Regions from separate parts of the Microbacterium resistens genome, predicted to be linked through region 1. Evidence: riboswitches for the same ligand, from Rfam matches in the RefSeq annotation. Region 1 holds a riboswitch; the other holds the start of a gene.
What was found. Region 1 has a riboswitch for thiamine pyrophosphate ahead of K8F61_RS15290 (ECF transporter S component). Riboswitches for the same ligand answer to the same signal wherever they lie in the genome.
Positions count from the first base shown of each region.

Region 2: linked by a shared signal. The riboswitch ahead of thiM (hydroxyethylthiazole kinase) and the one ahead of K8F61_RS15290 (ECF transporter S component) in region 1 are both predicted to bind thiamine pyrophosphate.

Region 1 is NZ_CP082781.1:3,228,926-3,233,331, reverse strand. It holds gene K8F61_RS15300 (energy-coupling factor transporter transmembrane component T family protein) at 1-614, opposite strand, end outside; gene K8F61_RS15295 (ABC transporter ATP-binding protein) at 611-2,083, opposite strand; gene K8F61_RS15290 (ECF transporter S component) at 2,085-2,717, opposite strand; TPP riboswitch at 2,710-2,819, opposite strand; gene K8F61_RS15285 (D-alanyl-D-alanine carboxypeptidase family protein) at 2,957-4,406, shown strand, end outside.
Region 2 is NZ_CP082781.1:381,762-386,167, forward strand. It holds gene pheT (phenylalanine--tRNA ligase subunit beta) at 1-1,177, shown strand, start outside; gene K8F61_RS01800 (ribonuclease FAU-1 family protein) at 1,238-1,969, shown strand; TPP riboswitch at 2,008-2,102, shown strand; gene thiM (hydroxyethylthiazole kinase) at 2,092-2,955, shown strand; gene K8F61_RS01810 (bifunctional hydroxymethylpyrimidine kinase/phosphomethylpyrimidine kinase) at 2,952-4,406, shown strand, end outside.

The DNA of each region.
Region 1 (4,406 bases):
AACGCCATCGACGCGACCCGGCGGATCACCCCCCGGTCCCCCACGCCGCGGGCGCGCCGGGCCAGGGACATGGTCCGCCAGTCGTCCACGAACAGGCCGAGCATGCGGGTCCCGGCGAGGACGCCCAGCACGAACCGGCTGGGCAGGCGCGCGACCTGCGCGAGCGCGTCCGCCAGTTCCGTGGGATCGGCCCGGCCGAACAGCAGGATCGTGGGCAGCCCGAGCGCGATCACCCGGATGCTCACCGCGACCGCGAGCTGGATCGACCCCTCGCTGATCGCCGCGACGCCGAACGTCCAGAACACCCGGCCCTCGGGCTCGGCGTAGAGGAGCATGCTCACGCCGGCGACGGGGGCGACGAGCAGGAGCAGCGACAGCCGCGTCAGCACCGTCCGATAGGAGAGCCCGGTCAGGGGGACGCACAGCAGCTGCAGTCCGATCGCGACGAGACCGCTCACGACGTCGATCGACGCGAACAGCGGGATCGACAGCACCAGGGCCAGGAGGATCCGGGTGACGGGGTTGACCCCGGAGATCCAGCCGCGCGGGGCCTCCTCCCCCGGCGTCGGCACCGGGAGCGCGACGTCACGCGGCGAGCGGACCGGTGCCGTCATGCCGCCCTCCCGAGCCCCGTATCGGCACGGGCGAGGTCGACGCGGCGACCGCCGAGCAGATCGATCACGGCCTCGTCGTGGGTGACCGCGACGATCGACGTGCCCCGCGCGATCTGCTCCTGCAGGAGCCGGACGAGCTCGATCCATCCCCGCCGGTCCTGCCCGAACGTGGGTTCGTCGAGGACGATGACCGAGGGCGACGCCGCGAGCGCGGTCGCCACCGAGAGCCGGCGCTTCTGACCGCCGGACAGGGTGAACGGGTTGGCGGCGGCGAGCGGGGCGAGGTGCAGCCGCTCGAGGAGCTCGCCGACCACCGCGTCGATCCGAGCGGCGTCCCAGCCGAGCGCCTTCGGCCCGACGGCGAGCTCGTCGCGCACGGTCTGTGTGAGGAACTGGTGCTCGGGCTCCTGGAAGACCGTCCCGATCCGGGTCAGCAGTTCGCGCGACGACCAGGAGATCGGCTGCAGTCCCTTGCGTCCGCGCAGTGCCTCGTCCGCGAGGACCTCGCCGGCGAGCGGGCGCAGGAGCCCGGCGAGGGTGAGCGCGAGGGTCGATTTGCCTGCCCCGTTGGGGCCGGTCACCACCGTGGCCGCCCCGGCCGGGAGGACGAGGTCGAGTCCGGTCCGCACCGGGCGACGCCCGTCCCTGCTCACCGCGAGATCGACGGTCCTGAGGATCGCCGGGTCCGCCTCACCCGCGGCGGGCAGGGCCGCAAGGCCGGTCGGACGGCCCGGGATCCAGACGCCCGCAGCCGCGAGCGCGTCGCCGTGGCGGGCGAACACCTCCGCGGGTGGGCCGTCGGCGAGCAGCCCCCCGTCGGCGGCGAGCACGATCACGCGGGTCATCAGGTCCGCCCACACCGGCGTGCGGTGCTCCACGATGACGGCCGTCGCCCCCGTCTCGGCGAGGACCCTTTCCACGCTGGCACGGATCCCGGTGACGCCGTCCGGGTCGAGGTTGGCCGTCGGCTCGTCCAGCAGGAGCAGTCCCGGGCGCATCGCGAGCGCGCCGGCCAGGGCCAGCCGCTGCTTCTGCCCGCCGGAGAGGGCCGCCGTCGGTCGCTCGAGCGGGACGTCGAGCCCGACCGCGTCGAGCGCCTGCGCCACCCGGGCGGGGATGCTCGCGGCGGGAACGCCCAGGTTCTCGCAGCCGAACGCGACATCGTCGCCGACCTTCGACAGGACCACGCCCGCGTCCGGGTCCTGGAGCACCAGGCCGATGCGGCCGCGGCGCTGCTCCGGGTCGGCGCCGTCGACGTGCAGCAGACCGGCGCGCTCGCCCTCGTCGGCGTCACCGAGCAGCCCCGCCATCCCGGCGAGCAGCGTCGACTTGCCCGCCCCGGAGGCACCGAGGAGCAGGACGCGCTCGCCCGGCTCGATCGTGAACGAGACGTCGCGGACCGCGGGCAGGCGTCGTCCGGCGTAGCGCCACCCCCAGCCGTCGGCGACGACCCGTACGGGCGTCGTCACGTCAGACCTCGCGGCGCCGCTCGCGCCCCGCGGCGAAGCGGCTGAGCGCTCCCGTCGCGGCCAGCGCGCGCACCAGCAGCCAGCCGACGAGCCCCGCCAGCAGCGCTCCGGACACGACCACGCAGCCCAGGTAGATCGCGTTGAACTCGACCGACTTCAGGATGTTGGGCGAGCTGCCGTAGAAGAGCTCGAAGACCCACGCCGCGGCGCCCGCGCCGATGCCCGCGAGTGCGGCGACCGGCAGCGTGAAGCGGCGGTAGAGGAAGAGCGCGAAGACGAGCTCGGCGCCGAGGCCCTGCACGAGTCCGGACAGGACCGTGGAGACACCCCAGACGTTGCCGATCATCATCGAGACGATGGCCGCCACCAGCTCCACGACGAGCGCCGCGCCGGGCTTGCGGATCACGAGGCCGCCGACGACGCCGCCGATCAGCCAGATCCCCACGGCGATGCCGCCGAGACCGGGCGTGAGGCCGTCAGCGGCGGTGAACCAGGCGTAGCCGACGGTGTTCCAGACCCAGAAGACGAGGCCGAGGGCGACGCCGAGCACGGCGGCGACGACGATGTCGACGACCCGCCAGCGCAGGTTCCTCGTCCCCGTGGCAGTGACGACGGCGGATGCGGACGTGTTCATAGAGACTCCTCCCTGCGCCGGCATGATCCGGATCAGGTTCGACGGTCGAAGCGCGGATCGCTTCCTCTCAGCCCGGCTCGCCGGACTCCCGTGGTGTGTCCGCCCATCCTACCGCGACGCCCCCGGTCGTTGAGCGACACTTCGACTCGCTTCGCTCGCTCAGTGCAGCTCTCCGCGAGACGAAACGCCCCACCCTCGTCGCGGCGGTCGCGCAGGGCCCGGCCGGTACGGTAGATGCCGTGACGAACGACGACCACGGATCGACCCCGAACGCGCCCGCCGAGGCGCCCGAGGAGGCGTCCGCGGTCGCCGTGACCCCGGAGGGCGCCGGCGCGACGGACCCGACGCCGGACCACGCCCCCGCGCCCGTGGCCCTCGCCGCGCCCGCTTCTGAAAGCGCCGCCCCGCCGGCGGACGCGTTCGCCGACGGCCCGGAGCCCGAGACGGACGCCCTGTCGTGGGTCGACATCGAGCGTCTCGCCTCCTCGACGGCGACAGGATCCTCGGCCACGGCCGGAGCGCGAGGCGACCTGCTCAGCGGCGCACCGCAGCGTCCGGCTCGCCGCGCCGCCGTCCTGGCACCGCTCGGAATCCTCGTCGCCCTCGGCGCGGCGTATGCCGGGACCACCGCCCTGTGGCCGCTGACCGCGATCGCGCCGACCGTCTCCTCCGCCGCGTTCGAGCCGGCCCCCGCCGATCCGGCTGCCCTCACCTGGCCCGTCTTCGGAAGCGCCGCCCTCGCCGTGGACGGGATCGGCACCGCGGCGTCGGACGAGGAGCAGGTGCCCATGGCGAGCATCACCAAGCTCGTCACGGTGCTCGCCGCCCTGGACGCGCTGCCCCTCGCGCCGGGCGAGCAGGGTCCGTCGTTCGCCTTCACCGCGGAGGACAGCGCGGAGTACTGGCGATACCGCGAGTCCGATCAGTCCTCGCTCGACGTCCCCGTGGACGGCTCGCTCACCGAGTACCAGCTGCTCCAGGGCATTCTGCTGGGCTCGGCGAACAACTATGCGGACCGGCTGGCGCGCGAGATCTGGGGATCCGACGCCGACTTCGTCGCCGCGGGCGAACAGTGGCTTCGTGTGCACGACATCTCCGGCATCTCCCTGCAGAATCCCTCGGGGTTCGGGTTCGGCAACGAGTCCACGCCGCGGGCCCTCATCGACCTCGGACGCCAGGCGCTGAGCCACCCCGTCGTGGCGGAGATCGTCGCGACGCCGGCCGCGGAGATCCCCGGAGCGGGCCTGGTGCAGAACTCGAACAAGCTGCTCACCGACGCCGGTGTCGTCGGGGTGAAGACGGGCACCATCGGCGACGGCGACGACACCCTGTACAACGTCCTGACCGCCAAGGACATCCCCGTCGGAGACACCACGGTCCGCGCGTACGCCTCGGTGCTCGGCCAGCCCGACGACGACTCCCGCTACGACGTGAGCCGCACGCTGTACTCCGAGCTCGAGGCGGCCCTGTCCGCGCAGGCCCCGACCGTCACCCGGGGCACGGTCCTCGGCACGGTCGAGACCCGGTGGGGGGCCACGGCCCCGCTCGTCGCCGCCGAGGACGGCCGCGTGGTCCTGTGGAACGGCGCCCTCGCGTCGGCGACCAGCCGTCTCGCGCTCGGCGACGACTGGGACGCCGGAGGCGAGGCTGGATCGCTCGCCCTGAAGGGCCCGTTGAACACGGTGGAGG
Region 2 (4,406 bases), 1.2 Mb from region 1:
GGAGACGATCGGCGCGGAGGTCACGGCCACGGACACCGGGTGGCAGGTCATCCCGCCGACCTGGCGGCCTGACCTCACGGACAAGTGGACACTGGCGGAGGAGGTCGCGCGCATCCACGGCCTGGATCGGATCGGCTCCGTGCTGCCCACCCCACCGTCCGGCCGCGGCTACACCCCGCTGCAGCGGGGACGACGCCGCGTCCTGAACGCCCTGGCCGCGGGCGGCTTCGTCGAGACGCCGTCCTTCCCGTTCACGACGCAGGAGCAGAACGACCTGCACGGATCCGCTGACGGCTCCCGCATCGCGGGGGTCCGCCTGGCGAACCCGCTGGACGGACAGGCGCCGTACCTGCGCCGCTCGCTCGTCCCCGGCCTGCTGCAGACCGCGCATCGCAACATCTCGCGCGGCCTCACGGACCTCGCGATCTTCGAGGCGGGGGCGGTCTTCCTGCCCGTGGACGGGGTGACATACGGCACCGACGCCGTCCCGCCGCTGGGGGAGCGGCCCTCGGACGAGACGCTGGCGGCGCTGAACGCGTCGATCCCGCCGCAGGCTCGGCACCTCGCTGTGCTGCTCACCGGCAACGTGTCCCCGCGTCAGCCAGGCCGCCCGGCGGAGGCGGCGGGGATCGCGGACGGCCTGGATGCGGTGCGCCTCATCGCCGTCGCGGCAGGCGTGGAGATCGAGGTCGCACAGGGACGCCGAGAGGCGCTGCACCCCGGACGGACCGGTGTCCTCACCGTGCGCGGCGAGGAGGTGGGCTATGTCGGCGAGCTGCACCCGCAGGTCGCCGCCGACGCGGACCTCCCGGGGCGCGCGGTCGTGCTCGAGATCGACCTGGACCGCGTGCTGTCCCTGACCGGTGAGCGGATCGTGGCGGCGTCGCTGTCCACCTTCCCGGCGGCGACGCAGGACGTCTCGCTCGTCGTCCCCGTCGAGACGCCCGCGGCGCACGTGCGCGCCGCTCTCGCGGAGGGCGCCGGCACGCTGCTGGAATCACTGCGTCTCGTGGACGACTACCGCGGCGAGGGCGTGGGGGAGGGCGAGAAGAGCCTGACCTTCGCGCTCCGTTTCCGTGCCGACGACCGCACGCTGACCGCCGCTGAGGCGACGGAGGCGAAGCTGGCCGGCGTCCGCGTCGCCGCCGAGCGATTCGGGGCGACCATCCGCGACTGATCCCGTCCGTCGGGCGCGGTGCTGCGGCCGGTGCCCGTGTGCCGCGGATACGGTCGGGGGATGACAGATCTCGTCCCTCACGTGACCGCGCGCACGGCGCCGGACGGTGCCCGTCCCCTGGGGCAGGCGCCCTTCCTCGCTCCCGGCACCCAGGTCGACTGGCACTACCGCAAGCCCGGTTGGCGGGACGGTGACGCGTCCAGCATCGCCCCGATGCGTGTCGTCCGGGACGACGAGCGCGGGCTGGTCGCCTGGCTCGCCCCGGGGACGCTCCTGGAGGGGATGGGCGGACCGGACGGCCGACGGATCCGCACGGTCCCGCTGGAGAGGCGCTGGCTGGAGCCGCGCACGCGGATCGTGGAGGAGTGGTGGGGCAACGGCGTCCTGCGCATCGCCCCGACGGCCACACCCTGGTCCGTCTGGCTGTTCTGGGCGGTGGCCGGGACGGCGGACGACCCCGATGCGTGGGAGTTCGCGGGGTGGTATGTGAACCTCGAGAACGCCCATGAGCGGGTCGGCGCCTCGACCTTCAGCTCGGACCATGTGCTCGACGTGGAGATCGGGGCGGACGGCACGATCGGTCTCAAGGACGAGGACGAGCTGGTGGAGGCGATCAGGCAGGGGAGGATCGCGCCGGACGAGGCGGAGCTCATCCGTGCGCACGCGGACGCCGCCATCGCGTCGTTCCGCGAGGGGGCGTGGCCGTTCGACCCCGAATGGACGCGCTGGCGTCCCGATCCGGACTGGACGACCCCTCGGCTCACGGACCTCCCTCCCGCGCGGTCGGTGTGAGGCCCGCCCCGCCGACTCCTCGGGATCGCTAGACTGCGAGCAGTGACACGGGGTGCCGCATCGCGCGGCTGAGATCACACCCGTCGAACCTGATCTAGTTCGTACTAGCGAAGGGATGTCGCGTGAGCGATCGTCTGCGTCCATCGTCCGCCGGGCCCGTGGCCGAGGCCACCGGGGATCTCCTCCGCGCACTGCGCGAGAGCCCGCCTCTGACCCAGTGCATCACCAACGCGGTCGTGACGGGGTTCACCGCGAACGTGCTGCTCGCGCTGGGAGCCGCTCCCGCCATGACCGACATCGTCGGGGAGGCCGGGATGTTCGCCGGGATCGCCTCCGGACTCCTGGTGAACCTCGGCACGCCGACGCCGGAACAGCGCGCCGCGAGCGTGGAGGCCGTCGGCGCCGCACGGGCCGCCGGGACCCCCTGGGTGCTGGACCCGGTCGCGGTCGGCGCACTTCCGGTCCGCACGGCGCTGGCGCGCGACCTGGTCGCGATGCGTCCCACGGCCGTGCGCGGGAACGCCTCGGAAATCCTCGCCCTTGCCGGCCGCGGCGGCGGGGGACGCGGCGTCGACGCGATCGACACGACCGAGGCCGCGGCGGATGCGGCCGCCGACCTCGCGAGGCAGCACGGATGCGTCGTGGCCGTCTCGGGCCCCGTCGACCTCGTGGTCGACGGCGAGCAGAGCATCCGGATCGCGAACGGCGACGTGCTGCTCACCCGCGTCACGGGCGGCGGATGCGCCCTGGGCGCGGTCATGGCGGCGTTCCTTGGCACCGCGCGGGGCACCGGACACACCCCCGCGACGGCGGTGGCGGCGGCGACGCTCGCGTACACGATCGCGGCCGAGGACGCGGCGCGGGAAGCGAGCGGACCGGGGTCCTTCGCGGTAGGGCTTCTCGATGCGCTGGCCTCGCTCGATCCTGCCTCCGTGGCGGAGCGCGCGCACACGACCTCGGCGTTCGCGCCGGAGGCGACGGCATGAGCGGCCTGGACCCCCGCGACCTCGCCCTCTACCTCGTCACGGATGCGGCGCTGGCCGGGCCGCGCGGCGTCGCCCACGTCGTGGCCGCCGCCGTCGACGGCGGGGTGCGGATCGTGCAGCTCCGAGAGAAGCACGCCCCCGACGCCGCGGTCGCCGCCCAGCTCGTGGAGCTCTCCGACGTCATCGGCGGCCGGGCGCTCCTGCTCGTCGACGACCGCATCGACGCGGCGGTGGAAGCGCGTCGACGCGGGGCGCGGGTCGACGGTGTCCATCTCGGGCAGTCGGACGCGTCGGTGCTCCGCGCGCGGGAGATGCTCGGGCCGGATGCCGTCATCGGGCTCACCGCGAACACCCGCGCGCATCTCGACGGCGTCCGCGCGCTTCCCGAGGGGACCGTGGACTACCTCGGCGTGGGCGTCATCCGGCCGACGGCGACCAAGCCGGATCATCCGCCGGCGCTCGGGGTCGACGGCTTCGCCGCTCTCGCCGCCGAGAGCCCGGTGCCGTGCGTGGCGATCGGCGGGATCACCGCGGAGGACGTGCCGGCCCTGCGCGCAGCGGGCGCTGCCGGCGTCGCCGTGGTGTCGGCGCTCTGCGCGGCGCCGGATCCCCGCGAGGCCGCCCGGGAGCTGCGTCGGCGCTGGCGACGCCCCGGTCCCGCCCGCGTCCTCAGCATCGCCGGCAGCGATCCCTCCGGAGGCGCGGGGATCCAGGCGGACCTGAAGTCCATCGCCGCGCACGGCGGGTACGGGATGGCGGCGATCACCGCGCTGACGGCCCAGAACACGCGGGGCGTCCGCGGGGTCCACGTGCCGGACCCCGTCTTCCTGCGTGCGCAGCTCGACGCGATCGCCGACGACATCGAGATCGACGCCGTGAAGATCGGCATGCTCGCCACTTCCGAGGTGATCGAGACGGTCGGGGACTGGCTGGCGCAGTCGCGTCCGCCGGCGGTCGTGGTGGATCCGGTGATGGTGGCCACGAGCGGTGACCGGCTGCTGGACGCCCGCGCCGAGCGGGCGCTCACCGAGCTGCTCCGCCGGGCCGATCTGATCACCCCCAACCTCGCCGAGCTGGCAGTGCTCACCGGCGAGCCGACGGCGCCGACGTGGACCGAGGCGCTCGCGCAGGCCGGGCGCCTGTCCGCCACGCTGGGCGTCGCGGTCCTGGTGAAGGGCGGCCACCTCCCCGGTGCCGACGCGCCCGACGCCCTGGTGCGCGGCAGCGACGTCCGCGAGTTCCCCGGTCACCGCATCGAGACCACGGCCACGCACGGCACCGGGTGCTCCCTGTCGGCGGGCATCGCGACCCGCCGCGCTCGCGGGGAGGACTGGGCCGAGGCGGTCAGGCGGACGCGGCAGTGGCTGCGGGACGCGCTCCGCGGCGGCGAGGCCCTGGGCGTGGGGGCGGGACACGGACCCGTCGATCACTTCGTCGGGCAGCACCCGGCG